One region of the Streptomyces sp. NPDC001604 genome, then DNA from elsewhere that is predicted to be linked to it. Evidence: riboswitches for the same ligand, from Rfam matches in the RefSeq annotation. Region 1 holds a riboswitch; each other region holds the start of a gene.
The links. A riboswitch is a leader RNA that binds a small molecule or an ion and turns the genes downstream of it on or off. The one in region 1 is predicted to bind S-adenosylmethionine.

Region 1 (10,103 bases):
ACCCGATCGAGGCGTCCCCCGAGGTCAAGGCCAAGGTCATGGCCGACTTCAAGCAGGGCGCCAAGGAGTCCGCGCTCGGCCGCCGCAAGCTCATCCGCAACACGATGTTCGGTGCGCTGGCCCTGTTCCCGCTCTCCGGCGTCATGCTGCTGCGCGACCTCGGACCGCTGCCGGGGACCAAGCTGCGCCACACGCTGTGGTCCAAGGGCAAGCTGCTCGTCAACATGAACACCAACGAGCCGCTGCGCGCCTCCGACGTCGCGGTCGGCTCGCTCACCTTCTGCAAGCCCGAGGGCCTGGAGGAGCACGACGAGAACTTCCAGACCGAGATCGCCAAGGCGGCCCTGATGATCGTCCGGATCCAGCCGGACAACATCAAGGACAAGCGCGAGCTCGAGTGGTCGTACGAGGGCATCGTCGCGTACTCGAAGATCTGCACCCACGTCGGTTGCCCGATCTCGCTGTACGAGCAGCAGACGCACCACGTGCTGTGCCCCTGCCACCAGTCCACCTTCGACCTGTCCGACGGTGCCCGGGTGATCTTCGGCCCCGCCGGTCACGCCCTGCCGCAGCTGCGCATCGGCGTGAACGACCAGGGCTACCTCGAGGCGCTCGGCGACTTCGAAGAGCCCGTCGGTCCTGCTTTCTGGGAGCGCGGATGAGCACCAACGAGAACACCGAGTCCCGGCGCGGCAAAGCGCCGGCCGGCGAGCGCGTCGCCGACTGGGCCGACGGCCGGCTGGGGATCTACTCCCTGGCCAAGACCAACATGCGCAAGATCTTCCCCGACCACTGGTCGTTCATGTTGGGCGAAGTGTGCATGTACAGCTTCATCATCCTCATCCTCACGGGTGTGTATCTGACGCTGTTCTTCCACCCGTCGATGAACGAGGTGGAGTACCACGGCAGCTACATCCCGCTGCAGGGCCAGATGATGTCCGAGGCGTTCAACTCGACCCTGCACATCTCCTTCGATGTGCGCGGTGGTCTGCTGATCCGGCAGATCCACCACTGGTCCGCGCTGATCTTCCTCGCGGGCATGTTCGTGCACATGATGCGTGTGTTCTTCACCGGCGCGTTCCGCAAGCCGCGTGAGGTCAACTGGATCTTCGGCTTCCTGCTGCTCGTCCTGGGCATGTTCACCGGCTTCACCGGTTACTCGCTCCCGGACGACCTGCTCTCGGGTACCGGTGTCCGCTTCATGGAGGGCGCGATCCTGTCCGTGCCGATCGTCGGCACGTACCTGTCGATGTTCCTCTTCGGCGGCGAGTTCCCGGGCGGCGACTTCGTGGCCCGGTTCTACTCGGTCCACATCCTGCTGCTGCCGGGCATCATGCTCGGCCTGATGGTGGGCCACCTGATCCTGGTCTTCTACCACAAGCACACGCAGTTCGCGGGCCCCGGAAAGACGAACAACAACGTCGTCGGCATGCCCCTGCTGCCCGTGTACATGGCGAAGGCCGGCGGCTTCTTCTTCCTGGTCTTCGGCGTCATCACGGCCATCGCGGCGATCGCCTCGATCAACCCGATCTGGGCCATGGGCCCGTACCGTCCGGACCAGGTGTCCACCGGCGCTCAGCCCGACTGGTACATGGGCTTCTCCGAGGGCCTGATCCGTACGATGCCGGGCTGGGAGATCAACCTCTGGGGCCACACGCTCGTCCTGGGCGTGTTCATCCCGCTGGTGATCTTCCCGCTGGTCCTGGTCGCGATCGCGGTCTACCCGTTCATCGAGTCCTGGGTCACCGGCGACAAGCGCGAGCACCACATCCTGGACCGTCCGCGCAACGCCCCGACGCGTACCGCGTTCGGTGCCGCGTGGGTCTCCTGGTACTTCGTGCTGATGATCGGTGGCGGCAACGACCTGTGGGCCACGCACTTCCACCTGTCGATCAACGCGATCACCTGGTTCGTGCGCGTCGGCTTCTTCGTCGTGCCGGTCCTCGTGTTCCTCGCAACCAAGCGGATCTGCCTCGGCCTCCAGCGCCGCGACAAGGACAAGGTGCTGCACGGCCGTGAGTCGGGCATCATCAAGCGCCTGCCGCACGGTGAGTTCATCGAGGTGCACGAGCCGCTCAGCCAGGACGCCCTGCACACGCTCACGGCGCACGAGCAGTACAAGCCGGCCCAGATCGGCCCGACGGTCGACGAGAACGGCGTCGAGCGCAAGGTCAAGGGCTCCGAGCGACTGCGCGCCAAGCTCAGCGAGGCGTACTACGGCGAGGAGTCCCAGATTCCGAAGCCCACCGTCGAGGAGTACAGGGAGATCACGAGCGGCCACGGCCACCACTGATCGCTGCGGCTCGCCACGCCACGGCAGGGGCCCCCGTCCGGTCTTCGGACGGGGGCCCTTTTCCATGCCCTGAGCTGGATAGGGTGGCCTCACACTCGTTTTCTTCTTCTACGACGACCAGGAGCGGCCTCATGAGCGCTGTGACCCCCGCTGGAGGCGACACCGCGGCGGGCCGTTCCTGGCCCCTGCTGCTGAACGGCCTGCTGGACGGCCACGACCTCAGCGCCGACGACACCGCTTGGGCGATGGACCTGATCATGCGCGGTGAGGCGACCGACGCCCAGATCGCCGGGTTCGCGGTGGCGCTGCGTGCCAAGGGCGAGACCGTCGAGGAGATCACCGGGCTCGTCCGGACGATGTACGAGCACGCGAACGTGATCGAGGTGCCGGGGCGGACCGTCGACATCGTCGGAACGGGCGGTGACGGCGCGAAGACGGTGAACATCTCCACCATGTCGGCGATCGTCATCGCGGGCACGGGCGCCAAGGTCGTCAAGCACGGCAACCGGGCCGCCTCCTCGGCGTCCGGCGCCTCGGACGTGCTGGAGAAGCTGGGCGTCAATCTGGAGCTGACCCCGAAGCGGGTGGCGGAGGTCGCGGAGGAAGCCGGCATCACCTTCTGCTTCGCCATCAAGTTCCACCCGGCGCTGCGTCATGTGGCCGCTGCCCGAGGCCAGTTGGGCATCCGGACGACCTTCAACGCCCTCGGTCCGCTGACCAACCCGGCGAAGGTGAGGGCACAGGCGGTCGGTGTCGCCGACCCGCGCCTGGCGCCGCTCATCGCCGGGGTCCTCGCCGAGCGCGGCAACTCCTCCCTCGTCTTCCGCGGCGACGACGGCTTCGACGAGCTGACCACGACGGCCACCTCACGTGTCTGGGTCGTCCGCGACGGCAAGGTCACCGAGGAGACCTTCGACCCCCGTGACGTCGGCATCGAGCTGGTCCCGGTGGAGGCCCTGCGCGGCGGCGACCCGTCGTACAACGCGGAGGTCGCCCGCAGGCTCCTCGACGGCGAGAAGGGGCCCGTACGGGACGCCGTCCTGCTGAACTCGGCGGCCGCCCTCGTCGCCCTCGACCCGGGTCCCGGGACGCTGGCCGAGCAGCTGCGGGCCGGCATGGACAAGGCGGCCCAGTCGATCGACTCCGGCGCGGCCAAGCGGGCGCTGGAGCGCTGGGTGGCGGCCAGCAACGCATAGCAGGGGAGCGCGGTCCCGCAATGCGGACACGAGTTGCGGGACCGCGATCACTTCACGTACGTTCCTGCCCAGGTCATGAGTGACAGTCATGAGGCCCCGGCCGACTGTCCGGCAACCCTCCGTCCGTGGCGGGGTGCCCCGGGTGAAGACCAGGCCGTAGGCAGCGAGGTCTACGGCAAGCGCGGACCCCTCGAGCAACCAGGGGTCCTGGTCGTCGAGGAGCCTTCCGTGAGCAAGCGAATGCGATAGGGCCGCAGAGCCCCGCCTCCGCATCCCCCTTTTCACCTTCACGCCCCTGCTTGAGCGCTACCGCTCGCGGGGCGAATTCCACCTGCTTACACGGGAGTTCCGCCATGTCCGTCTCCACCGCTGCCGCCGCCACCTCGGTTTGTGCCCCGCTGCCCGTTCTGGGTCGGGATGTCACCGTCCCGCTCGTCACGGGCGGCGAAGTCACCTATGCGGCGCTCGACTACGCGGCCAGCGCGCCGGCCCTCCAGCGGGTGTGGGACGACGTCGCGGCGTACGCGCCCTACTACGGCAGCGTCCACCGCGGCGCCGGCTACCTCTCGCAGCTCTCCACCGAGCTGTTCGAGAACGCCCGCAGGACGGTCGCCGAGTTCCTCGACTGCCGGCCCGACGACCAGCTGATCTTCACCCGCTCGACCACGGACTCCCTCAACCTGCTGGCGCAGGCCCTGCCGGCCGACTGCCAGGTCTTCGTCTTCGAGACCGAGCACCACGCCGCCCTGCTGCCCTGGAAGGACGCCCGGGTCACCTGCCTCAACGCCCCGCGCACCCCGCAGCAGGCCGTCGAGACGCTGGAGAAGGCCCTCGCCGACCGGGACCCCTTCGGCCCGGCCCTGGTCTGCGTCACCGGCGCCTCGAACGTCACCGGCGAGCTGTGGCCGGTGCGTGAGCTCGCGGCCGCGGCCCATGCGCACGGCGCCCGTATCGTCCTGGACGCCGCCCAGCTCGCCCCGCACCACCCGGTCTCCGTGCAGGAGCTCGACGTCGACTGGGTCGCCTTCTCCGGCCACAAGCTGTACGCGCCCTTCGGCTCCGGCGTACTGGCCGGCCGCGCCGACTGGCTGCAGGCCGCCGACCCCTATCTCGCGGGCGGCGGCGCCAGCCGCAAGGTCACCCGGCGCGAGGACGGCGGCGTGGACGTGGAGTGGCACGACAGCGCCGCCCGCCACGAGGCCGGCTCGCCGAACGTGATCGGCGCCTACTCCATCGCGTCGGCCTGCAAGGCGCTCACCGAGGCCGGCTTCGACACCCTGGTCGCCCGCGAGCAGCACCTGATCGAGAAGGTGCGGGCGGGCCTGGCGGAGGTGCCGCAGGTGAAGGTGCTGTCCCTCTTCGGTGACGACGCCCCTCGCGTCGGCGTGATCTCCTTCGTCGTCGAGGGCTGGAACAGCTCGCACTTCGCCGCCGCGCTCTCCGCCGAGTACGGCATCGGCGTCCGCGACGGCCTCTTCTGCGCCCACCCGCTGGTCCGCACCCTCCTGGGCAGCGACCCGCAGACCCAGGGCGAGTGCGGCGCCCCCGAGGCCGCCCCCGGCGAGAAGTCCCTCAACGCCATCCGCGTCAGCTTCGGCGCCGGCACCCCGGACGAGCACGTCGAGCGCTTCGTCACCGCCGTCAAGGAACTGGTGACGGACGGCGCGAAGTGGACGTACCGCACGGAGGACGGCCGCTGCGTCCCGGCGGTTTGATCTCGACCGCCGCCAGGGGCAGCGCCCCTTTTAGGGGCGCGGGGAACTGCGCGACCAGCCACACACGGCCCGCAGTCGCACACGAACCGCGCCCCGCAGACGCCTAGGCGTCGATCAAGAATCCAACCCGATGGCAAACGCAGCCTCCAGGTCATGCTGCGAGTACGTCCGAAACGCAACATGCGTATCCGTCGCCTCCACACCAGGGATCTTGCTGATGCTCCCGGGAATCACATCGGCAAGATCCTCATGCTGCTTCACCCGAACCATCGCGATCAGGTCATACGTTCCGGTCACGGAAAAGACTTCACTCACGCTCTCCAGCGAAGCGATCCGCTCCGCGATCTCTGGGATCCGGTCCACGCTGGTCTTGATGAGGACGATCGCGGTGATCACGGCTGGTTCTCTCCCTCGGGGGCCGGAGCTGGGGCGGACCTCACTCTAGTCGTACGGCCGAATCGCACCCAGGCGTAGACGAAGCCCAGGCCGAAGCCCACCAGGTGAGCCAGATAGGCCACCCCCGGTCCCGTCGCCGCGCGCCCGGCCGCCAGCCACTGCAGGGCCGCCCAGAAGGGCAGCACGACCCAGGCGGGGAAACGCATGGGCAGGAAGAAGAGGAACGGCAGGAGACTGGTCACCCGCGCCCCGGGGAACAGGTAGAGAAACGCGCCCAGGACCGCCGAGATCGCCCCGGACGCGCCCACCAGGGACTGCTGGGAGGTGGCATTGGCCGCCGCGTACCCCAGTAGGGCGAGGTAGCCGCAGCCGACGTAGAAGAGCGTGAACTGGACGCGGCCCATCCGTTCCTCGGTCATCGCCCCGAAGACGTAGAGGAAGAGCATGTTGCCGAGCAGGTGCACCCAGCTGCCGTGGACGAACAGGGCCGTGGCGGGGGTCAGGGCGGCCCTCGGGGAGCCCTGGAACAGCTCGGCCGGGACGACGCCCCAGTGGTGGAAGTAGGCGCGCTGGGCGGCGAGCAGCGCGTCGCCGGAACCGTGGACCGGATTGAGGCCGGCTGCGGGGCCGGTGACGAAGAGCAGACAGCACAGGGCGATCAGCGTGTGCGTCATGGGCGCCGAGGGGCGCCGGATCGCTCTGCCGACGGTCGTGCTCCACTTGCCGATCATGAATACAGAGCATGACGTAACGGGACGCAGTCGCACAGACCGCCTCGCCGCCGTGGACGGACGGGCGGCGAGTCCGCACCAGGCCGTAGGGTTACGAGCCACACGCCCGGGGAAGCTCGGGCGTCACTGACAATAGAAGGCCTAGAAGGAAAGAGCACAGGCACGATGACGGTTCCCCTCCCGACCGCCACGACGCGGTGGCGCTGCACCCTCTGCGGCAACCTCACGCGTTTCGACGTGACCCGCTCGTCGAAGGTGGTCGAGTACGTCCACCTCGATCTGGCCGGAGAGCCCAAGGTCGAGGAGCGCGAGGTGGTCAGTGAGACCATCGAGTCGGTGCGCTGTCGCTGGTGCAACGCGGTGGATCAGGTGGAACTCGTGGACAGGCCGGGCGCCGACTCCTGAGGGAGCGGCCCCACAGGTAATGGGGTGTGACGGATGGTGGAGACCACAGGCGGGGGGCCGGACGACGGCACCGCCGAGGTGCTTGACCGTCCGCTGCCCGACGGAGTGCGCCGCAAGGTCGTCCAGATCGTCTCGGACGGCTTCGGCGGGCTGACCGTCGCCGAACTGCCCGCACAGCTCAGGCAGTACGCCCGTTTCGCACCGAACCGGCGGGCCAAGTTCGCCGGCAACGCGATGGCGGCCGCGCTGGAGACCGATCCGCTGTTCCGGCAGCGCATCGGGGAGAAGCTGAGAGAGGCCCAGCCGGAACTCACCGGCGCTCTCGACTCCGGCTCGCCGCCCCCGGCCGCGGATCCGCTCGACGTGGCGGCCGCGGCCTATGTTCTGCGGCCCGCCGGCTGGGTGAAGCTCGTGACCGCGGCCGGCGAGGAGGCCCAGCGGGCCGATGCCGAGCGCGCCGACGAGGAGAGCCGGGCCGAGCTGGAGCGGCTGCGGGCGGAGCTCGACCGGGCCCGGGAGCAGACCCGGGCCGACACCGAGCGGCTCCGTGCCGAGCTGGACGCCGCCAAGAAGGAGGCCGACTCGCTGCACCGCAAGCTGCGAGCGGCCCTCAGCGACGTCAAGCGGGGCGAGGCCGCCCTGCGCAAGATCCAGGGCGAGATCGAGACCGTACGCGCCGAGGGGCAGGCGCAGGTGTCCGCCGCGGAGAGCGAGTCCCGGCGGCTGAAGTCGCGGCTCGGGGAGGCGGAGGCCGCCCTCGAGGCCACGCGCAGAGCAGCGCGCGAGGGGCGCAGTGTCGAGGACATGCGCGTGCGCCTGCTTCTGGACACCGTCCTGGACGCGGCCCAGGGGCTGCGCCGCGAGCTGGCGCTCCCACCGGTGTCCGTACGGCCGGCGGAGACCGTCGATGCCGTCGAACCGGGGCGAATGACCCCGAAAGACATCGCCGCGCGCGCTTTGTCCGAAAATGACCCGGCGATCCTGGACCAGCTGCTGGAGCTGCCGCAGGCGCACCTGGTCGTCGACGGTTACAACGTCACCAAAACGGGTTATCCCCAAATGCCTCTGGAGAAGCAGCGGTTGCGGCTCCTCGGGCAGCTTTCGCAACTCGCTGCACAGACCGGCGCCGAGGTCACCTGTGTCTTCGACGGAGCCGAGCTGGCCGCTCCGGTGCTGCTGGCGCCGCCGCGCGGAGTGCGGGTGCTGTTCTCCAAACCGGGCGTCACCGCGGACGAGTTGATCCGCCAGCTGGTGCGTGCGGAGCCGCCCGGGAGGCCTGTCATCGTGGCTTCCACGGACCGCGAGGTGGCCGACGGGGTGGCCCGCGCGGGGGCGCGGCCCATCGCCTCGGCGATGCTCCTGAAGCGGCTCTCCTGAGCCGCTTCCCGGGCCGCTGTCCCGAAGGTCGAACTTCTAGGTTTAATGCCCGAATTGGCGCAATCGTCACGCAACGTAGCGTCAACCTCGCGTCACCGCACGTGGGTTATGTGCAAAGAATGCATTGCGTCACTAAGATTTTTCACGCGAGGATTTGAAGTGATCACAAGAAGGTCACTAAGGTCTGGCCTCGAACCTCCGAGCGGGTGATCACTCACAAGAAGGAGCCCTCTTCCGTGGCGTCCCATCGTCGACCGAAGCAGCCGAGCCGGGCTCGTGTGACCGTGCTCACCACCGCAGCTGCTGCCGCTGTTGCCATCAGCGCCCAGGCCGCGAATGCCGCGCCGAGCGAGAAGCCCTCCAAGGACGAGGTCAAGGCCAAGGTCGACAAGCTGTACGAGGAGGCCGAGCAGGCCACCGAGAAGTTCAACGGCGCCAAGGAGAAGCAGGAGAAGCTCCAGAAGGAGATCTCCACCATCCAGGACAACGTCGCCCGCGGCCAGGAGGAGCTCAACCAGCTGCGTGACTCCATCGGTCTGGCGGCGGCCGCGCAGTACCGCACCGGCACCATCGACTCGTCCCTCCAGCTCTTCCTGTCGTCGAACCCGAACGACTATCTGGACAAGGCGTCCACCGCCGACCAGCTCAGCGCCCAGCAGGTCGAGGCGCTGAAGAAGATCCAGGAGAAGCAGCGCGAACTCGCCCAGGAGCGCGCCGAGGCCTCCGACAAGCTCAAGGACCTCGCCGCCACCCGCACCGAGCTGGGCAACAAGAAGAAGGACATCCAGGGCAAGCTCGCCGAGGCGCAGAAGCTGCTCAACTCCCTGACGGCCGCCGAGCGGGCCTCGCTCGCCGCCGCCGACGCCCGCGCCAGCCGCTCGGCCAGCGAGCGGGTGGACCTCGGCAACTCGACCGCCGCCTCCGCCCGGGCCCAGGCGGCCTTCGACGCAGCCAAGACCCAGATCGGCAAGCCGTACGTCTACGGCGCCACCGGCACCGCCTCCTACGACTGCTCGGGCCTGACCTCCTGGGCCTACGCCCAGGCCGGCGTCTCGATACCGCGCACCTCGCAGGCGCAGGCCAACGCCGGCACACGGATCTACTCCGAGGGCCAGCTCCAGGTCGGCGACCTCGTGCTCTTCTACGGCGACCTGCACCACGTCGCCCTCTACGCGGGCAACGGCATGGTTCTGCACGCCCCGCGCACCGGCACGACCGTGCGCTACGAGTCGATCAACAACATGCCGTTCCAGTTCGGCGTCCGGATCTGACACGCGCCCCTGAGGATCCGTTCCAAGATCAGGACACCGGTCCGCCCGAACGGGCGAATTACCTGAACCCGCACTGACCCCACGCCCCGCCCATGACCTGCGTCAGAGGCGGGGCGTCGCGTTGTGCGCCCGCAGACGTCGCTGGCCGCCGCGCACTCGCGTGGCTAGCATCGCCGCGTCCCTCGACGGAAGTCGTCGGACCTACCGCCGGACGGGCGGAAAGTCACGCCTGCTCAGGCCGCGTAGGACCAGCCCACCCGGGCCGGCTCAGGCCTGTGAAACAGGAACCCGTGGTGGCATCGCGAAGCGGTGCGGACCAGAATCTCCCGCCCCCCGGGTCGGAGAGGGCGTCCATGTCTGCCGCGTGTCCCCCGGAGCCCGGGGGAGGCCGGTGGCGTCCGGCAATGGAAGGAGCGTCGCTACTCGTGAGGTCCCACCGCCGCCCTGCACCGTCCGGGTTCAACCGGGGCGCCGGCACCGCCTTGTGTGTGCTGTCCGCCGCGGCCTCCGCCCTCGGTGCCGTCCCGGCCGACGCCGCTCCGTACGACCACACCCGGGCCGAGGTGGACCGCCTCTACGCGGAGGCCGAGAAGGCGACCGAGGCCTACGACAAGGCCGACGAAACCGCAGGCAGGCTGCAGAAGCAGGTGCACGAGGCCCAGGACCTGATCGCCCGGCAGCAGGAGCGCATCAACTCCGTGCGGGAGTCGCTCGGTTCG
Region 2 (10,103 bases), on a different contig from region 1:
ACAAGGGCCTGCTCTACTCGGCCGACGACATGCTCTCCATCAGCACCCAGGCCGACTTCGCCTCCCAGCTGGCCACCGCCGGACAGGTGAAGGGCGTGCAGTACGGGCTGCCGTTCGCGGCCTCCACGCGGCTGCTCTTCTACAACAAGACCCTCTTCAAGAACGCCGGGCTCACCCCGCCGAAGACCTGGAACGAGCTCGCCGCCGACGCCAAGGTGCTCAAGGCGCGCGGGGTGAAATACCCCTACGCCCTGCCGCTCGGCCCGGAGGAGGCGCAGGCCGAGACGATGCAGTGGCTGCTGAGCGGCGGCGGCGGTTACACCGACACCGTCGGCACCTACGGCATCGACTCCGCGCAGAACATCGACACCTTCAACTGGCTCAAGGACGACCTGGTCGACAAGGGCCTGACCGGTCCCGTCCCGCCCGGCAGCCTCAACCGCGCCACCGCCTTCGCCGCCTTCGCCAAGGGCGAGGTCGGCATGCTCAACGGGCACCCCTCGCTGATGAAGATCGCCGCGCAGAAGGGCGTGAAGTTCGGCATGGTGCCGATGCCCGGCAAGGACGGCGCGAGCAAGAACGCCATGGGTGTCGCCGACTGGATGATGGCCTTCAAGAAGAACGGCCACGCCGAGCAGGTCGGCAAGTTCCTCGACTTCGTCTACAGCGAGAAGAACGTGCTCGCCTTCTCCCGCGAGTACGACCTGCTGCCGGTCACCACCTCCGCCTCCGACGTGATGAGCACGGGCAGGCAGGACGCCGCCCTGGCGCCGTTCCTCAAGCAGCTGCCGCTGTCCGAGCTCTACCCGGTCGACAAGACCTCCTGGGCCTCGGTCGCCGTGGCCGTCAAGAAGCACATAGGCAACGCGGTGGCCCCCGGCGGCAACCCGGCGGCCACCCTCGCGCAGCTGGAGTCGACGGCGTCCATGGCGGAGAACGCGCACTAGGCGCGGGCGCTGTCAGCGGCGGGGGTTACGGTTCAGGACATGGACCAGGAGCAGTCGGCAGGCCGCGAGCCGCGTGAGCCTCTGGGCGAGCGCGAGCAGGCCGTCCTCGCGCTCGAACGCCGGGGCTTTCCGGGCCCCGGCGCCAAGGAGCGCGCCATACGCGAGGAGCTGGGCCTGGCCCCCGTCCGCTACTACCAGCTGCTCAACGCCCTGCTGGACGACGAGCGGGCCCTCGCCCACGACCCGGTGACGGTGAACAGGTTGCGCAGGGTGCGCGAGACCCGCCGAGCGGAGCGCTGACGGCCGGCGCTCCCCTGAGCCATGGGTGCGCCCTGCCCTGCGCGGTTATGGTCACCGTATGGGCACCCATACGGACACGGACTCGACGCACTCCATGGACCCCCTGCCGACGCCCGCCACACAGGCGGGCCGGGACGGGCTCGCCGCGATCCTCGCGAACCCCGCGAAAGCGGTGGTCGGCCTGGACTTCGACGGCACCCTCGCCCCGATCGTCGCGGACCCCGAGCAGGCCCGCGCCCACCCGGAGGCGCTGCCCGCGCTGGCCGCCCTCGCCCCGCGGATCGCCTCCGTCGCGGTGGTCACCGGCCGCCCGGCCGGCGTCGCCGTGCGGAACGGCGGCTTCGGGGGCGTCCCCGGCCTGGAGCACCTGGTCGTCCTCGGCCACTACGGCGCCGAACGCTGGGACGCGGTCAGCGGCAACGTCAGCGCACCCGCCCCCCACCCCGGCGTCGCCGCGGTCCGCGCCGAACTCCCCGGCTTCCTCGACCGCATCGGCGCCTGGCAGGGCACCTGGATCGAGGAGAAGGGCCGCGCCGTAGCGGTCCACACCCGCCGCGCCTCGGACCCCCAGGCCGCCTTCGAGGCCCTGCGCGCCCCCCTCACCGACCTCGCCACCCGCCACGGCCTGATCGTCGAACCCGGCCGCCTGGTCCTCGAACTGCGCCCGCCGGGCGTGGACAAGGGAGTGGCCCTCCTGGAGTACGTCCGCGAGATCGACGCCTCGGCGGTCCTCTACGCAGGCGACGACCTCGGCGACCTCCCCGCCTTCGCCGCCGTCGAGAAACTCCGCTCCGACGGCACCCCCGGCCTCCTCGTCTGCAGCGGCAGCGACGAGGTGACGGAACTGCGCGAGCGCGCGGACCTGGTGGTGGACGGCCCAGAGGGCGTCGTACGCCTGCTGCGAGCCCTGGCGGCGCAGCTCGGCCTTTCAGCCCGTCCGGCGTCTGAGGACAAGGCCCCTTAAGGGCCGAGAAGGCGGGGGTCTGGGGGCGGCAGCCCCCAGACCTCACCCCCGCAAAGCCTCCAGCTGCTCAAGAAACCACTGCGCCGGCGGCAACGCCGTGGCTGCTGCGGCGAGCCGCTTGCTGCGCTCCGCCCGCTCAGCCGCCGACAGGCACAACGCGGCGTGCAGCGCCTGCGCCGTCCCGATCACGTCGTACGGGTTCACCGTGATCGCGTCCTCGCCCAGCTCGGCGTGCGCGCCCGCCTCGCGCGACAGCACCAGCGCGCAGCCCTCGTCGGAGACGACCGGCACCTCCTTCGCGACCAGGTTCATGCCGTCCCGGATCGGGTTGACGAGGGCCACGTCGGCCAGCCGGTAGGCGGCCAGCGAACGCGCGAAGTCGTCCTTGACGTGCAGCACGACCGGCGTCCAACCGGGCGTCCCGAAGTGGGAGTTGATCTCCTGAGCCACCCGCTGCACCTCGGCCGTGTAGTCGCGGTACACGGCGAGGTCCTGCCGGGAGGGATAGGCGAACGCCACGTGCACGACCCGCTCACGCCACTCGGGGTGGTCCTCCAGCAGCTGCCGGTACGCCAGCAGCCCGCGCACGATGTTCTTCGACAGCTCGGTGCGGTCGACCCGCACGACGGTCCTGCGCCCGGCGCCGATCTCCTCCTTCAGCGCGGCCATCCGCTCGGCCACATCGGCCTCGTGCGAGCGCTTGCGCAGGAAGTCCGCGTCGGCGCCCAGGCCGTGCACGCCGATCTCCGTGCCCCCGAGGCCGCCCACCACCGCCGTGGCGCACGCCGTGAACGCGTCCGCCCAGCGCCGGGTCAGAAAGCCCAGCCGGTCGGCGCCCAGCATGCCGTGCAGAAGCTGCTCGGCGATGTCGTCCGGCAGCATCCGGAAGTAGTCCACCGGCGCCCACGGCGTGTGCGAGAAGTGCCCGATCCTGAGGTCCGGCCGCAGCTCCCGCAGCATCCCCGGCACCAGGCACAGGTGGTAGTCCTGCACCAGCACCGCCGCGCCCTCGGCCGCCTCCTGGGCCAGCGCCTCGGCGAAGGCCCGGTTGTAGGTCTCGTAGGACGCCCACTGCCGCCGGAACTCCGCGTCGAAGTCCGGCTCCAGGGGCGTCTGGTACAGCATGTGGTGCACGAACCACAGCACCGAGTTCGCGATGCCGTTGTACGCGTCGGCGTGCACGTCGGCCGGGATGGCCAGCATCCTCACCCCGTCCTCGCCGACCCCGCGCCGTACCGCCTCGCGGTCGCCGTCGGACAGTGCCGAGCACACCCACAGGGCGTCCGCGTCGGGCCCGATCGCGGAGAGGCCGGAGACCAGCCCGCCGCCGCCGCGCCTGGCGGCCAGCGAGCCGTCCTCCTGTACTTCGTACGAGACCGGGCCGCGGTTGGACGCGACCAGCACCTGATGACCAGCGCCGTTCGTGGAAGCCATACGCCTCAACCTAGCCCGGCCCGTAAACGCTCAAACGTATGTCTGGGCTCTGCGGGTGGACCGTATACACCGCCCAGGCCGCGTAACGCGCCGCCTCAGGCGACCTTGCGCGACGCGTACTCCGCGATCTCCACCATCGGCGGCCGCTCCTCCGTGTCCACGGAGTAGGTGCGCGGCTCGAAGCCGTCCTCGCCCCGTTCGAACTGGGTGAGGGAGGGACGGATGAGGTGGCCGCGGGCCAGCCTCAGCTGTGCCGTGCGGTAGATCGCGGCGGACATCCGGCCCAGCGCCTGCCCGTCCTGGTGACGGTGCTTGCGCACCCCGACGTCCACCTGGGCGAGCGCGTCGAGGCCCACCAGGTGCAGGGCGTCCACCAGCATGCCCAGCTCGACGCCGTACCCGACGGGGAACGGCAGCTGTTCCAGCAGGCTGCGGCGGGCCGCGTACTCGCCGCCGAGCGGCTGCACGAAGCCCGCCAGCTGCGGCCAGTGCATGTTCAGCAGCGGACGCGCCATCAGCTCGGTGACCCGGCCGCCCTGGCCCTGGGCGCCGGCCAGCGGACGGTCGTACATGCCCTTGACCAGGTCGACCCCCGGCTCGGTGAGCAGCGGGCCGACGATCCCGGAGACGAAGTCGGAGGAGAACTCCTTCAGGTCGGCGTCGATGAAGCAGACGATGTCCCCGCTCGTGACCAGGAGCGAGCGCCACAGCACCTCGCCCTTGCCGGGGACGGTCGGGATGCTGGGCAGGATGTCGTCACGGTGGACGACCCTGGCCCCGGCCGCCGCGGCGACCTCGGACGTGCGGTCGGTGGACCCGGAGTCGACGACGACGATCTCGTCGACGAGCGGGACCTGCTGCATCAGGTCGTGACGGATGATCGCGACGATGTCGCCAACCGTCTCCTCCTCGTTGAGCGCGGGCAGCACGACGCTGACCGACTGCCCGGTGCGCTGCTTGGCGGCCAGGATCTGGTGGAGAGGGCGATCGGTCAGGGACCAGGAGCGGGTGCTCAGCCAGCGCTCGACTTCTTCCAGCACGTAGGCGGCTCCTCTGCGTTCTCTCGGCGAAAGCCGGATCATCATGTGATCCATCTCGCGGTTCGGACGACTATCTCAACTGTCCTGGCCTTCGGTTACAGTCTTGAACAACGCTGGTGACCATCGCATGTCGGGGGTCGTCCAGCGTTGAACGAGTTGAACAACCGAATACCGCTCATCCAGAGGGGCAGAGGGATACGGCCCGATGAAGCCCCGGCAACCCTCCAGCCGGTCTCGTACCGATCGATGCCGATCGTTCCGCGAGGCTCCCGGCTAGGGAAGGTGCCAAATCCGTCTCACGGCGAGATGCGTCGTGAGGAAGATGAGGAGAAAGGGCCTCGCCTCACATGGCTGCGCAGACTGTTGCAAGCACCACCGACTCCACGACCGTCGACCTCGGTCCCGCCGCGGCGCTTTCCTGCCGCGAGTGCGGTCACCAGGTGCCTCTCGGCCCGGTCTTCGCCTGCGAGGAGTGTTTCGGCCCGCTCGAGATCGCGTACGACTTCTCGGCCTACGACGCCGAGGAACTCCGCAAGCAGATCGAGGCGGGTCCCGCGAACATCTGGCGTTATGCGCCCCTGCTGCCCGTCCCGGCGGACGTGGCGGACAAGCCCAACATCAACCCCGGTTGGACCAAGCTCGTCCAGGCCGACAACCTCGCCCGCGAACTGGGCGTCGACGCCGGCAAGCTGTTCGTGAAGGACGATTCCGGCAACCCGACGCACTCCTTCAAGGACCGGGTCGTCGCCCAGGCCATCGAGGCCGCGCGCGCCTTCGACTTCACCACCCTGTCCTGCTCGTCCACCGGCAACCTGGCCGGTGCGGTGGGTGCCGCGGCCGCCCGCGCCGGCTTCCGTTCCTGCGTGTTCATCCCGCACGACCTGGAGCAGGGCAAGGTCGTCATGGCCGCGGTCTACGGCGGCGAGCTCGTCGGCATCGAGGGCAACTACGACGACGTGAACCGCTTCTGCTCCGAGCTGATCGGCGACCCGGCCGGCGAGGGCTGGGGCTTCGTCAACGTCAACCTGCGGCCGTACTACGCCGAGGGCTCCAAGACCCTGGCGTACGAGATCTGCGAGCAGCTCGGCTGGCGGCTGCCGGACCAGCTGGTCGTGCCGATCGCCTCCGGCTCGCAGCTCACGAAGATCGACAAGGGGCTGCAGGAGCTGATCAAGCTCGGGCTCGTCGAGGACAGGCCGTACAAGATCTTCGGGGCGCAGGCCGAGGGGTGCAGCCCTGTCTCCGTCGCGTACAAGGCGGGGCACGACGTCGTGAGGCCGCAGAAGCCGAACACGATCGCCAAGTCGCTGGCCATCGGCAACCCGGCGGACGGTCCCTATGTGCTGGACATCGCCCGCCGTACCGGTGGGGCGGTGGAGGACGTGAACGACGAGCAGATCGTGGACGCGATTCGGCTGCTCGCCCGGACCGAGGGGATCTTCGCGGAGACCGCCGGTGGGGTGACCGTGGGCGTGACGCGCAAGCTCATCGAGAACGGCGTGCTCGACCCGACCCTGACGACGGTCGTCCTCAACACCGGTGATGGTCTGAAGACGCTGGATGCGGTGGCCGACACCGGGCTCACCGCGACGATTCGGCCGAGCCTCGAGTCGTTCCGCGAGGCTGGACTCGCGTAGTCGCGCCCCGCGGCGGAGCCGCAATCGGACACAGCCCCGCGCGCCCCTAAATCCCTGACCGGAGGTTCATCGTGAGCGTCAACGTTCGTATCCCCACCATCCTGCGTACCTACACCGGCGGGCAGGCCGAGGTCACCGCCGAAGGCGGCACCCTCGGCGAGGTCATCGCCGATCTCGAGAAGAACCACACCGGGATCGCCGCTCGCGTTCTCGACGACCAGGGCAAGCTGCGCCGCTTCGTCAACGTCTACGTGAACGACGACGACGTGCGGTTCGAGCAGGGGCTGGAGACGGCGACTCCGGACGGGGCGGGCGTCTCGATCATTCCGGCCGTCGCCGGAGGCTGACCGGAAACAGGTCGAACGACCGATTATTACCGTAGGTAACGTCGGTTACGAAGTGTTCATCGAATTGCCCCCTCCGTGAGAGAAGCGGAGGGGGCAATTCTGCATGGTTGAGCACGGTACAGTTGGGGAACCGCTCGACTCCGCTTGCCGCATGCATATGAGTTCTCGCTTCTCGGGCAGCGAGAAGTAGCCAAAGTGTGCAGGTTTTTTGCGTCTTATGCTCCATTTATGGGGCCCGACTTGCCCTGAATCCGGGTGAATTCTCCCTAAAGTCCCGACCGGTCGTGCCCGGAATTCTCGTCCGATTGACCTGTTGCAGACGGCAGTTGGACAGATACATTCAGCCGCGGTCGACGCGTTCCGGCGCACGCCCCCAACCGTGGGGGGTGAGGTCTGACCCGGATCCGCGAAGTGTGGATCTGTGCAAGGGCCAGTAATAGGGGAGTTAGGCATGGCTCAGGGCACCGTCAAGTGGTTCAACGCGGAGAAGGGGTACGGCTTCATCGCGGTCGACGGTGGTGCGGATGTTTTCGTCCACTACAGTGCGATTCAGATGGACGGCTACCGCACCCTGGAAGAGGGTCAGCGGGTCGATTTCGAGATCTCGCAGGGCCAGAAGGGGCCGCAGGCGGACATGGTCCGTCTGGCGGCCGGCTGAAGCACGCGCCGGGTTAATCGCAGCGACGTTCTTCTGTTCTTGATCGAAGGGTCCGCACCTCACGGGGCGGGCCCTTCGGCATGTCCGGGACGGGGCGGGCGCGGCCCAGCCTCCGAGAGCCGCTTGCGCCCGCCCGTCGCCCGACCACCACCCCTCAACGAGCCCGCTCCGCGGGCGCACCTTGCGCCCACCCGTCGCCCGACCACCACCCCTCAACGAGCCCGCTCCGCGGGCGCACCTTGCACTCGGTGGGGTCGAGTGCTAATCATTGGCGTTAGCACTCTGAAGGTGAGAGTGACAAAGATGGACCGGGTCGGTGAGGCCCGCAGGCCGGGTGGGGCAAGGAACCCACGGGTCGGCGAGCCGTCCGTCGCGGGCGCGGGCGCGGTCCGAAGGAATCACCCCCAGTCCTGGAGGGACCACTTCACATGGCCAAGATCATCGCGTTCGACGAGGAGGCGCGGCGCGGCCTCGAGCGCGGCATGAACCAGCTCGCGGACGCCGTGAAGGTGACGCTCGGCCCCAAGGGCCGCAACGTCGTCCTCGAGAAGAAGTGGGGCGCCCCCACGATCACCAACGATGGTGTCTCCATCGCCAAGGAGATCGAACTCGAGGACCCGTACGAGAAGATCGGCGCCGAGCTGGTCAAGGAAGTCGCCAAGAAGACGGACGACGTCGCCGGTGACGGTACGACCACCGCGACCGTCCTCGCCCAGGCGCTCGTCAAGGAAGGCCTGCGCAACGTAGCCGCCGGCGCCAACCCGATGGCCCTCAAGCGCGGTATCGAGAAGGCCGTCGAGGCCGTCTCCGGTGCCCTCCTCGAGCAGGCCAAGGATGTCGAGACCAAGGAGCAGATCGCTTCCACGGCCTCCATCTCCGCCGCCGACACCCAGATCGGCGAGCTCATCGCCGAGGCCATGGACAAGGTCGGCAAGGAAGGCGTCATCACCGTCGAGGAGTCCCAGACCTTCGGTCTGGAGCTGGAGCTCACCGAGGGTATGCGCTTCGACAAGGGCTACATCTCGGCGTACTTCGCCACCGACATGGAGCGGATGGAGGCGTCGCTCGACGACCCGTACATCCTGATCGCCAACTCCAAGATCAGCTCCGTCAAGGACCTGCTCCCGCTCCTGGAGAAGGTCATGCAGTCGGGCAAGCCGCTGCTGATCATCGCCGAGGACGTCGAGGGCGAGGCCCTGTCGACCCTGGTCGTCAACAAGATCCGCGGCACCTTCAAGTCCGTCGCGGTCAAGGCCCCCGGCTTCGGTGACCGCCGCAAGGCGATGCTGAACGACATCGCCATCCTCACGGGCGGCGAGGTCATCTCCGAGGAGGTCGGTCTCAAGCTCGAGAACACCTCCCTCGACCTGCTGGGCCGCGCCCGCAAGGTGGTCATCACCAAGGACGAGACCACCATCGTCGACGGCGCCGGCTCCACGGAGCAGGTGCAGGGCCGGGTCAACCAGATCCGCGCCGAGATCGAGAACAGCGACTCGGACTACGACCGCGAGAAGCTGCAGGAGCGCCTGGCGAAGCTCGCCGGCGGTGTCGCGGTCATCAAGGCCGGTGCCGCCACCGAGGTGGAGCTCAAGGAGCGCAAGCACCGCATCGAGGACGCCGTCCGCAACGCGAAGGCCGCCGTCGAGGAGGGCATCGTCGCCGGTGGTGGCGTCGCGCTCATCCAGGCGTCCACCGTCTTCGAGAAGCTGGACCTGGAGGGTGACGAGGCGACCGGCGCCCAGGCCGTGAAGCTCGCGCTCGAGGCCCCGCTGAAGCAGATCGCCGTCAACGCCGGCCTCGAGGGCGGTGTCGTGGTGGAGAAGGTGCGCAACCTGACCCCGGGCCACGGCCTGAACGCCGCGACCGGCGAGTACGTCGACCTGGTCAAGGAAGGCATCATCGACCCGGCGAAGGTCACGCGCTCTGCCCTGCAGAACGCCGCCTCCATCGCCGCGCTCTTCCTCACCACCGAGGCCGTCATCGCCGACAAGCCGGAGAAGGCCGCCGCGCCCGCCGGTGGCGGTATGCCGGGCGGTGACATGGACTTCTGATCGGCCTCCGGCTGATCCGGGTTCCCACCGAGGGCGGCACTCCCTGGAAACAGGGGGTGCCGCCCTCGGGCGTGTCAGAGGTCATAGGAGAATTGCTTCAGCGGGTGCAACAATGCGTGTGCACATACCAGTCTGGGTCAATGCAGCCATCGCACGAGGAGCCCACCCACGTGACCACCGCCCCCTCCCGCGCCGCCGAGGTCCTCTCCCGGCCCACCGCGATCAACGGCCTGACCGTCCCCAACCGCATCGTCATGGCACCCATGACGCGCATGTTCTCCCCGGGCGGCATCCCCGGTGAGGACGTGGTGTCGTACTACGCCCGCCGGGCCGCCGCCGGCGTCGGGCTGATCGTCACCGAGGGCACCTACGTCGGCCACGAGTCGGCCGGCAACAGCGACCGCGTCCCCCGGTTCCACGGCGAGGAGCAGCTCGCCGGCTGGCAGAAGGTCGCCGAGGCGGTGCATGCGGCGGGCGGCACGATCGTTCCGCAGCTGTGGCACATCGGCACGGTCCGCAACCAGGGCGACGCTCCCTACCCGGACGCCCCCTCGCACGGCCCCTCCGGTCTGCGCGTCACCGGCGTCGAGGACGCGACGCCCATGACGCAGGCCGACATCGACGCCGTCATCGGTGCGTTCGTCGAGTCCGCGGTCGCCGCCGAGCGCATCGGCTTCGACGGCATAGAACTGCATGGCGCGCACGGCTACCTCCTCGACCAGTTC
Region 3 (10,103 bases), on a different contig from region 1:
GAGGTCTCCGGTGGCCGGCCCGTGCGCCGGGACGGCACCGGTCGTCGGCGAGCGCGGGCGTGGTCCGCACCCGCCGACGCTGACGCGGGGTTGTCAGGCCGACGGCAGCGCGGCGGCCGTGTCGCCGAAGGCCTGCAGAGGGCTCTTGAACAGCGGGTCCAGGACGATCGTGGCGGCCGCCACGACCAGGATCGCCGGCCCGGCGTGCGGGGTCTGGATCCGGTCGGGGTCGTCGCAGACGTGTGCGTGGGTGATCGCGGCCGTCCGGATCTCGTCGAGGTACTCGGTCTGGAGCGTGCTCGACGTCTCGGTGATCACCACCAGGTCCGGGTTGAGCACGTCGAGCAGCAGCCCCGTCGCCCGGCCCACCGCCCCCGCGCGCTCCCGCAGCAGCGCGTCGGCCCGCCGGTCGCCGGCCGCCGCCGCGTCCACCAGCAGACCGATGTGCGGCTCGGGGACGATGCCCTGCTCCACCGCGCGCCGGGTGAGCCGGGTGTCGGAGACGGTCGCCTCCAGACAGCCACTGCGGCCGCACGGACAAGCCACCGGGCTGTCCGGCACCGGCAGATGCGCCACATCCCCCGCGCCCGATCGCGGCCCGCTGTGCACCACGCCGGCGATCGACAGGGCCGCGTCGACCACGTTGCCCACGAACAGGTGCAGCAGGGATCGCCGTGCCTCGGGCCGGCCGAACAGCAGCTCCGACTGCGCGACGGCACGGGCATGGTTGTCCACCCGCACGGGCAGCCCGGTGTGCCGCCGCAGCTCGGCCGCCAGTGGGCGCTGGTGCCAGCCGAGCGCGTCATGCCGTACGACCGTGCCGGTCTCCGGGGCCACCCAGCCGCCGATCGCCGCGCCCGCCCCGAGGACCCTCGCGCCGGTCGGGGTCCGCTCGGTGATGAAACGGGCCAGCGCACGGCCCAGGTGGTCCGGGAGGTCGGCGGCCGGAATCCCGTCGTGCTGGATTTGCTGCCGGGCCACGACCGTGCCGCGCAGATCGGTCAGCCCGAAGTCCGCGCCGGGCACCCCGATGTGCACGCCCGCGACCAGCGGCCCGCCCGCGCCGCCGGTCCGCAGGTCCACCGGGATCTGCGGCCTGCCCACCCCGCTCGCCGCGACCAGCTCAGGCACTTCGCACACCAGGCCGAGCCGGGCCAGGTCGGTGCACTGGCGGGAGACGGCCGCCGGACTCAGCCCGGACAGCCGGGCTATGCCGCTGCGGGCCACCGGGCCGTGGTCGAGCACGGCCCGCAGCACCGACGCCGCGTTGGCCTCCCGGCGGCCGTCGCCCGAGGTGCGCGCGGCGGGGGGAACGGTCGTCGACATGGCAGGCCTTCTCGGTCTCGCGGTCTCCGGTCTGAGGAGGTGACAGGGTCCAACATGCCGTGTCCCCGGCCGGTTTGGCGACCGGGAGCGGCCGGGACCACGGCCGGCATGGCGGGCGTGTTGCAGGGTCGTGAAACGGACCGGGGGAGTGTTGACCGGCGTGCGGCGGCCCACCCAAGCTCGTTGAGGAACACCCACCCCCGTCATTCCTCACCGGCCAGGCCCCCACCTGCCCGGATTTCCTTCCGCTCAGAAAGCAACTAACCGTCGTCACCTCGCGAAGGGCCCCTCCCATGACTTCCACCGCACCCGCCGCGACCCTCACGGTCGAGAAGGTCGGCGGCCGCATCGGCGCCGTCGTCTCCGGTGTCCGCCTCGGCGGCGACCTCCCGGAGCCCGTCGTCGCGGCGATCCGTGCCGCGATCCTGGAGCACAAGGTCGTCTTCTTCCGCGACCAGCACCATCTCGACGGCGACAGCCACGAGGCGTTCGGCCGGCTGCTCGGCGAGCCCGTCGCCCACCCTACCGTCCCCTCCGTCGACGGCAAGTACGCCTTCGGCGTCGACAACGACCACGGCGGCCGCGCCAACCAGTGGCACTCCGACGTGACGTTCGTGCCCGCCTACCCCGCCTTCTCGATCCTGCGCGCCGAGGTCGTCCCGCCGTACGGCGGCAACACCCTGTGGGGCAACACGGCCGCCGCCTACGCCGAACTCCCCGACGCCCTCAAGCTGTTGGCGGACAACCTGCGGGCCGAGCACACCAACGACTACGACTACGCGGAGGCGCGCCCCGAGGCCCGCGCCGGCGAACTGGAGCAGCACCGCAAGGTGTTCACCTCCACGAAGTTCCGCACCGACCACCCGGTGGTGCGCGTGCACCCGGAGACCGGGGAACGCGCCCTGGTGCTGGGCGGCTTCGTCAAGCGCCTGGTCGGCCTGCGCGGCCCCGACTCGCGGGCGATCATCGGTGTCCTCCAGTCGCACGTCGAGCGCCCGGAGAACACCGTCCGCTGGCAGTGGCGCTCCGGCGACGTCGCCGTCTGGGACAACCGGGCCACCCAGCACTACGGCGTCGACGACTCCGGTGACCACCCGCGCACCCTGCGCCGCGTCACCATCGACGGCGACGTGCCGGTGGGCGTGGACGGCCGCCGCTCGGTACTCCTGGAGCCGACGTCGGTGCCGCAGCCGACGTACGGGATCGCCTCCGGCGCCTCCACGGACGGCAAGGTCGCCGAGGAGGGCATCAACGTGCCCGCATGACGCCCGACCCGGCCCCGTTCGGCGGCGTCAAGCAGTCGGCTCACTACTCTGTCGGTGTGCTGTCATACGACGAACTGACCTCTCCGGAACGTGAGTTGTGGGATGCGTTTCCCGAAGGGCGCCGCGTGGATCTGCGGTCCGGTGTGGGCGAGGACGACCGGGTGGCCGACGGTGGGCAGTGGGGGGCCGGGCGTACCGTCCGGGCCGAAGTGATCGTCGCGCTGCTGCTCGGTGTGCACTCGGTGCAGCCCGGCGCGGTGGGAGCCCTGGCGCTTGCGGGCGCGCGGATAACCGGCCGGGTCAACCTGGCCGGTGCGCGGATCGATCACCCTCTCTGGATCGAGGACTGCTGGTTCGAGCAGGACGTCAGCCTCTTCGGGGCCGAGACCCGCACCGTCGCGATCACCCGCAGCCGGATACCCGGCCTCGAAGCCGGGTCGGCCCGCATCGAGGGACGTCTCGACCTGCTGGGGTCGACCGTGGAGGCCGGTCCGGTCTCCGCCTTCCACCGGGAGCTCAGCGCCCTCTCCCAAACCCACGCGCACGTGACCGGCGGAGTGAACCTCAACAAGGCCCGACTGCTCGCCCCCGAGGGGTGGGCCCTGTCCGCTGGTGGCCTGGTCACGGACGGAGGCCTCTTCTGCGGGGGCGGCTTCGTCGCGCACGGTGAAGTGCGGCTGCTGGGCGCACAGTTGCCGGGCGGGCTGTTCATGCAGGGCGCGCAGCTGGAGCGCCCCGGTCCGCGCGGGGTGGCCCTCGCCCTGGACAACGCCGTGGCTTCGACGCTCGAGTTCTCCCGGGGCTTCACCGCGAACGGCACCGTGCGTCTGCGCGGTACCCGGGTCTCGGACAACGTGACCTTCCAGGGAGCCGTCCTGAACGGGCCTCCCGAGGGTGACGGCCCGGCCCTGCTGTGTGCGCTCATGCAGGCCGTCGACTTCGACCTCAACCTGGCCCGCCCGCCGTCCCAGGCGGTGGACCTGCGGGGCGCGCAGGTGTCGTATCTCCACGACAACGAGCACAGCTGGCCGCGGACGGTGGAGCTGGACGGCTTCGTCTACGGCTCCATCAAGGTGACCGTGGCGGGCGATCGGCGGGAGGCGGTGGGGTGGCCGGACTCCGTGGCGCACCGCCTGCGGTGGGTACGGTGCAGCCCCGGCTACAGCCCCCAGCCGTACGAGCAGTTGGCGAGCTGGTACCGCAAGGCCGGCCATGACGGCGACGCCCGCCGGGTGCTGCTGGCCAAGCAGCGGCACCGGCGGCGCACGCTGCGGCCGGCGGCCCGTGCGTGGGGCCAGTTGCTGGACGCGACCGTGGGCTACGGCTACCGGCCCTGGCTGGCGGGTGTCTGGCTGCTCGTGCTGACCCTGCTGGGGACCATGACGTTCAGAGCTCACAGCCCCACACGGGTGCAGGCGGGCGAGGGGCCACGGTTCCAGCCCCTCGTCTACACCCTCGACCTGTTGATCCCGATCGGCGGTCTGGGCCAGCGCACCACCTGGTACTGGACGAGCGGCACCCTCCAGTGGCTGGCCTATCTGCTGATCGCCTTCGGCTGGGTGCTGACGACGGCCGTCATCGCGGGCGTGACCCGCTCCCTGCAGAAGAACTAGACGGCGACGCCGTCAGGGCCAGGAGTGTGTCCACTGCGCTGTCCGCATTGCGGGACGGCCCTCTTGACGTGGCTCCGAGCGGGACCGACACTCCAGAGGAGAATCCTAGTGAATAGGTAGGGAAACGCATGGGGCGCCTTGAGCCGGTCACTGTCCGAGTGATCCGTCCGCCTCTCCTCACCTCCCGCCGTCACATCGATCTGCAGCGTGTCTGCAGTGCGATCAGCCCCCAGGGCTGAGTCCGCCCGACGTCGCATCCGCCGCGCGTACGTCCGCGCCCTCTCCCGGGGAGTTCCATGTCCATCACACCTCTGGCCGCCCACACCTCCGCCCGGCCCGCGCCCGCCTTCCGCGGCCGGATCGGCAGCGACGCCCGCAGCGGCCACTACGCCGTACCGGGCCGCTACCGCCTCCATCTGTCGACCGCGTGTCCCGACGGCCTGCGCATCGCCGTCACCCACAGCCTGCTCGGTCTGGACACCGTCTGTCCGGCGACCTTCCTGCCCGCCGTCCCCGACACCCCGGAAGGCGGCCACCGCGCCCTGCGCCCGCTGTACGAGGCGAGCGCGCACCACTACACCGGCCCGGCCGTCGCGCCCGTGCTCAGCGACGACTGGTCCGGACGGATCGTCAGCACGCACGCCCCGGACATCATGCGCGACCTCGCCCGCCGCTTCGGCAGCGATCGCCCCTCGCCCTACCCGTGCGGCGCGGAGTCGGAGATCGAGGCCGTCGAGCGGATGTGCGCGCAGGGCATCGAGGACGCCGCGCAGTGCGCCGGATCGGCCGGCGGTGAGGAGTCGGAGCGCGCGGCGGCGCTCGAGACGCTGCTCGAAACGCTCGGTGCACTGGAGCGGTGGCTGGTCGGGCGGACGTACATGATCCGCGACGAAATCACCGCCGCGGACGTCGAGTTGTGGGTCGCGCTGGTCCAACTCGACACCGTGCACCGCAATCATCTGGACGCAGGTGCCGTCCAGCGGATCGCCGCCCATCCCACCCTGTGGGCCTACGCCCGCCGGCTGGCCGCCCATCCGGCCTTCGGTGCCCATCTCGACCTGGACGGCATCGCCCGGCGCCACCACGCCCGTTGCCAGGGTCTGGAGGCCGCCGGAGCCGCTGTCCAGATCCTGGACTGGGCGGCCCATGCATCCGAAGGAAACGGGACAGACCCGCAGGTCAACAGGGATTGAGCCGTTCCACACAGTGGACCGGCGTTGACATTCCGTCGGGCAATTGTTTTAACTACCAACCAGAACGGTCATGAGTGTCAGCGACAAGCCCTGGCTGGCTGACCGGCAACCCTCGCTCCGCGGTGGGGTGCCCCAGGTGACGACCGGACCGGATGACGTTTCGGTAAGCGCGAGGCCCTCAGGGGCCGGAACAGTGACGGTGACGCCATGTACGCAGCTCCCAGGACGGCCGCACGCCGCCCTCAGGGCTGCGTACAGCCGTACGCGAACCTGCTGAACCTGTTCGCCGCCGACCGTGCCGTCGATCTGCTCCGTGTGAACAGCGCACTGTGTACCGCACCGGGCCGTGCCCGCTGTCGGGGCTGACACCTCCCCACAGCCCCCGCACTCCCTGACGAACACCGCCCGCGCGGTGTGCCGTTGTCCTCCCCGCCCCCGGTGCCCCCGTCCACCCGTGCGCTGAGCAAGTCGCTGCAGCGCACGGCTGCCGCGGCCTGTGGGGTGTCCGACTCCGCCGGAGCCCACCATGAGTGAACCCCCTGGCGCCGCCGTCGCCCTCGCCGATGCGCCGCCCGCCGACGAACCGTCAAATCCCCTCGCCGCACAGCGCGTCCTGCCGCTGCGCAGGCCGGGACGCTGGATCGCCACCGCCGTCGTCCTGGTCCTCGCGGCCCAGTTCGTGCACGGCCTGACGACCAACCCGTTCTACCAGTGGGACCGCTTCGGCTACTGGTTCCTGCGGCCGAACATCCTCGACGGCCTGGTCATCACCCTCGAAGTCGCCGCCTACAGCGCGGTGTTGGGCCTGGCCGGCGGTATCGTTCTCGCCCTGGCCCGGCTCTCGAAGAGCCCGGTGCTGCGGGCCGTCAGCTGGACCTACATCTGGGCGCTGCGCTCCATCCCGCTCATCGTGGTGCTGCTCTTCCTCTACAACTTCAGCGCCCTGTACAAGACATTGAGCGTCGGCGTCCCCTTCGGACCGGCCTTCCTCTCCTTCGACGAGTCCAAACTGGCCACCGACATGGTCGTCGCCGTCATCGGCCTCAGCCTCAACGAGGCGGCCTACGCGGCCGAGGTCGTCCGCGGCGGCATCCTCTCCGTCGACCAGGGCCAGCACGAGGCGGCGGCGGCCCTGGGCCTGCCGAAGAGCTACCAGTTCACGAAGATCGTCTTCCCGCAGGCGCTGCGCTCCATCACCCCGAACTACGTCAACCAGCTCATCGGCCTGATCAAGAGCACCTCGCTGGTCTTCTACGTCTCCCTGCTCGACCTGTTCGGCACCGCGCAGTCCATGGGCGCCACCTACCCCGGCGACATCGTGCCGCTGCTGCTGGTCGCCACCGTCTGGTACCTGATCCTGACCAGCGTCGTCTCCGTCATCCAGTTCTACGTCGAGCGGTACTACGCCCGGGGTGCCACCCGCAGCCTGCCGCCGACACCGTTGCAGAAGCTCCGCACCGGTCTCACCGACCTGCGAGCCCGTATCCGCAGGGAGGTCGCCGTATGAGCGCGAAGACCCTCGAGCCGCTGGCCGGCGTCGAGGCCGCCACCGTCGAGGTGCACGACGTGCACAAGTGGTACGGCGCCCACCGCGTCCTCAACGGCATCGACCTGACGGTGCGGCCGGGCGAGGTGACCGTGATCCTCGGCCCGTCCGGCTCCGGCAAGTCCACCCTGCTGCGGGTCATCAACCACCTGGAGAAGCCGGAGATCGGCCACGTCAGCATCAACGGCGAACTGGTCGGAGTGAAGCGGGAGGGCGAGCGGCTGAAGGAACTGAGTGAGCGGGCCATCCTCACCCAGCGCGGCCGCATCGGCTTCGTCTTCCAGAACTTCAACCTCTTCCCGCATCTGACGGTCCTGGACAACGTGGCCGCCGCCCCGGTCGCCACCGGCAGGCTCACCAAGTCCGAAGCACAGGAACTGGCCCGCGAGTTGCTCGGCCGGGTCGGTCTCGCCGACAAGACCGGCGCCTACCCGCGCCAGCTCTCCGGCGGCCAGCAGCAGCGCGTCGCCATCGCCCGCGCCCTCGCCCTGCGCCCCGGCGTCATCCTCTTCGACGAGCCCACCTCCGCCCTCGATCCCGAACTGGTCGGCGAGGTCCTCGCCGTCATCAAGGACCTGGCGACCAGCGGCACCACGCTCGTCATCGTCACCCACGAGATCGGCTTCGCCCGCGAGATCGCCGACCGGGTCGTCTTCATCGACGGCGGAAGGATCGTCGAACAGGGCCCGCCCTCCGAGGTCCTCGACAAGCCGCAGCACGAGCGCACCAGGGACTTCCTCAGCAAGGTCCTCTGACCCCTGAGGCACCTGCCGCGCCCCACGACTTCCCCCCACGCCACCACCTCCTCACCCTCTCAGCGACAAGGAACGGCCATGTCTGTCCACTTCACCCGACGCAGCCTGATACGCGGCATCACCGCGGCGACCGCGGTCGCCACCCTCGCCACCGGGCTCGCCGCCTGCGGTGGGAACAGCGACGCGGCCACCACGACCGCTGCGGCCGACGGGACCGTGACCGTCGGACAGCTCTCCAACGGCGCCGCCAAGCAGACCGGCCTCAAGGTCTCCGAGGTGAAGTCGATCAGCGCGGAGCTGCCCAAGTCCGTCAAGAGCAGCGGCAAGCTGGAGATCGGCATCGGCGCCCTGCCCGCCGGTTTCGCGCCGTTGGCCTACGTCGGCAGCGACCAGAAGACCCTCACCGGCGCCGAGCCCGACTTCGGCCGCCTGGTCGCCGCGGTCCTCGGCCTGAAGCCCGAGCTGAAGAACTTCACCTGGGAGAACCTCTTCGTCGGCATCGACAGCGGCAAGGTGAACGTGGCCTTCTCGAACGTCACCGACACCGAGGAGCGCAAGAAGAAGTACGAGTTCGCCTCCTACCGCAAGGACAACCTCGGCTTCGAGGTGCTCAAGGCCGGCAAGTGGAACTTCGACGGCAACTACGAGAACCTCGCCGGAAAGACCGTCTCCGTCGGCGCCGGCACCAACCAGGAGAAGATCCTCCTGGAGTGGAAGAAGAAGCTGGAGAGCGAGGGCAAGAAGCTCACCGTCAAGTACTACCCGGACCGCAACGGCACCTACCTGGCCCTCAACAGCGGCAAGATCGACTCCTTCTTCGGGCCCAACCCCGGCATCGCCTACCACATCACCCAGTCCGCGGGCACGCCCAATCCGACGCGCAACGCGGGCACCTACTCCGGCGCCGGCGCCTCGTTGCAGGGCCTGATCGCCGCCACCGCCAAGAAGGACAGCGGCCTCGCCAAGCCGCTCGCCGACGCCATCAACTACCTGATCAAGAACGGCCAGTACGCCAAGTGGCTGGCCGCCTGGAACCTATCCAACGAGGCCGTCGCCAAGTCCGAGGTCAACCCGCCCGGCCTGCCGCTCGACAACTCCTGACCCGCCACCGACAGGGGATCCCGTCGCCGCCCAGCGGCGGGGTCCCCGCTCCCAGGCCCTCGGAGACCACCCCACGATGTCCGCCACCAGCATCGAAAGCATCGAAGCCCCCTCCTCGCACCTCCTGGACAACCCCGCCTGGGCGGCCCTGACCGGCCCGCACGCCCACTTCGCCGAACGCGTCGGCCGCGCCGCCCGCTACCGGCAGGACGTGGCCCCCTTCCATGCCCTCGCCGACACCGACGACCCACAGGCCTGGGCCGACCTGGCCACCCTCGTCGGCCCCGACGGCACCGCCTCGGTGCGCGGAGTGACCGAGGCGCCGCCCGGATGGGAGATCCTGCGCACCGGACAGGGTGTCCAGCTCGTGGACACCGGTCTGCGCGCCGAGCCCGACCCCGAAGCCGAACGGCTCGGCGCCGACGACGTGCCCGAGATCCTCGACCTGGTCGCCCGCACCCAACCGGGGCCCTATCTGCCCCGCACCGTCGAGATGGGCACCTACCTCGGCATCCGCCACCGCGGCCGGTTGATCGCCCTGGCCGGCGAGCGCCTCCACCCGCCCGGCTGGACCGAGATCAGCGCCGTGTGCACCGACCCCGCCCACCGCGGCCGGGGCCTGGCCACCCGCCTGGTCCGCGCGGTCGCAGCCGGCATCAAGGAGCGCGGCGAACGCCCCTTCCTGCACGCCCGAGCCGGCAACGCCGACGCCGTCCGGCTCTACGAGTCGATCGGCTTCACCCTGCGCCGTCGCACGGTCTTCTCGCTGGTACGGCCGACCGGAGCCGCCGTTCTGGAAGAAACGGCATAGCCGTGGCGTTGTCCTTGTCGGAGGCTGACTGTTCGCGTGTTCGGGCGGAGGTGTGGGACGTGACACGTGTACTCCGCGCCCGTGCCGACAACCCGCGCCACCGCGTCCGCCTGCACTCCCGGCCCCATATCGACCTCCAGCGCGTGGCCAGCGCCCTCTGTTGCTCCTGACCGTCCCCCAGCCGTCGGCTCGGGGGGACTCCCATCTCCCCTCGGTCGCCCTGCCGCCGTGTGCCCCGATCCCGCGGGGCCGGCGATCTCGTACGGACCTCCAGGAAGGCACCTCGTGTCCCCAACTCCCGCTTCCCGTCTGCACCTTGCCGTGGCCCTCGAGGGCACCGGCTGGCACCCGGCCTCCTGGCGCGAGCAAGTGGCTCGCCCCCGGGACCTGTTCACCGCCGGCTACTGGGCCGACCAGGTCGCCGAGGCCGAGCGCGGACTGCTCGACTTCGTCACCTTCGAGGACGGCCTGGGCCTGCAGTCCTCCCGGTACG

Region 2: linked by a shared signal. The riboswitch ahead of thrC (threonine synthase) and the one ahead of ACFY1E_RS00215 (aminotransferase class V-fold PLP-dependent enzyme) in region 1 are both predicted to bind S-adenosylmethionine.
Region 3: linked by a shared signal. The riboswitch ahead of ACFY1E_RS46040 (amino acid ABC transporter permease) and the one ahead of ACFY1E_RS00215 (aminotransferase class V-fold PLP-dependent enzyme) in region 1 are both predicted to bind S-adenosylmethionine.

Annotation. Positions count from the first base shown of each region.
Region 1 covers NZ_JBIAUY010000001.1:37,288-47,390, reverse strand. The annotation lists gene ACFY1E_RS00230 (Rieske 2Fe-2S domain-containing protein) at 1-662, shown strand, start outside; gene ACFY1E_RS00225 (cytochrome bc complex cytochrome b subunit) at 659-2,293, shown strand; gene trpD (anthranilate phosphoribosyltransferase) at 2,425-3,489, shown strand; SAM riboswitch class IV at 3,561-3,677, shown strand; gene ACFY1E_RS00215 (aminotransferase class V-fold PLP-dependent enzyme) at 3,843-5,204, shown strand; gene ACFY1E_RS00210 (Lrp/AsnC family transcriptional regulator) at 5,319-5,600, opposite strand; gene ACFY1E_RS00205 (rhomboid family intramembrane serine protease) at 5,597-6,331, opposite strand; gene ACFY1E_RS00200 (hypothetical protein) at 6,497-6,736, shown strand; gene ACFY1E_RS00195 (NYN domain-containing protein) at 6,770-8,113, shown strand; gene ACFY1E_RS00190 (NlpC/P60 family protein) at 8,350-9,384, shown strand; gene ACFY1E_RS00185 (NlpC/P60 family protein) at 9,810-10,103, shown strand, end outside.
Region 2 covers NZ_JBIAUY010000028.1:7,555-17,657, forward strand. The annotation lists gene ACFY1E_RS44590 (ABC transporter substrate-binding protein) at 1-947, shown strand, start outside; gene ACFY1E_RS44595 (DUF3263 domain-containing protein) at 987-1,247, shown strand; gene otsB (trehalose-phosphatase) at 1,306-2,211, shown strand; gene ACFY1E_RS44605 (trehalose-6-phosphate synthase) at 2,254-3,645, opposite strand; gene ACFY1E_RS44610 (glucosyl-3-phosphoglycerate synthase) at 3,741-4,685, opposite strand; SAM riboswitch class I at 4,858-5,014, shown strand; gene thrC (threonine synthase) at 5,033-6,322, shown strand; gene ACFY1E_RS44620 (MoaD/ThiS family protein) at 6,394-6,669, shown strand; gene ACFY1E_RS44625 (cold-shock protein) at 7,121-7,327, shown strand; gene groL (chaperonin GroEL) at 7,756-9,378, shown strand; gene ACFY1E_RS44635 (NADH:flavin oxidoreductase) at 9,519-10,103, shown strand, end outside.
Region 3 covers NZ_JBIAUY010000031.1:18,012-28,114, forward strand. The annotation lists gene ACFY1E_RS46015 (ROK family protein) at 94-1,326, opposite strand; gene ACFY1E_RS46020 (TauD/TfdA dioxygenase family protein) at 1,620-2,591, shown strand; gene ACFY1E_RS46025 (oxidoreductase) at 2,648-4,204, shown strand; gene ACFY1E_RS46030 (putative leader peptide) at 4,333-4,443, shown strand; gene ACFY1E_RS46035 (glutathione S-transferase C-terminal domain-containing protein) at 4,501-5,397, shown strand; SAM riboswitch class IV at 5,464-5,573, shown strand; gene ACFY1E_RS46040 (amino acid ABC transporter permease) at 5,924-6,904, shown strand; gene ACFY1E_RS46045 (amino acid ABC transporter ATP-binding protein) at 6,901-7,698, shown strand; gene ACFY1E_RS46050 (ABC transporter substrate-binding protein) at 7,777-8,799, shown strand; gene ACFY1E_RS46055 (GNAT family N-acetyltransferase) at 8,876-9,610, shown strand; gene ACFY1E_RS46060 (putative leader peptide) at 9,670-9,780, shown strand; gene ACFY1E_RS46065 (LLM class flavin-dependent oxidoreductase) at 9,896-10,103, shown strand, end outside.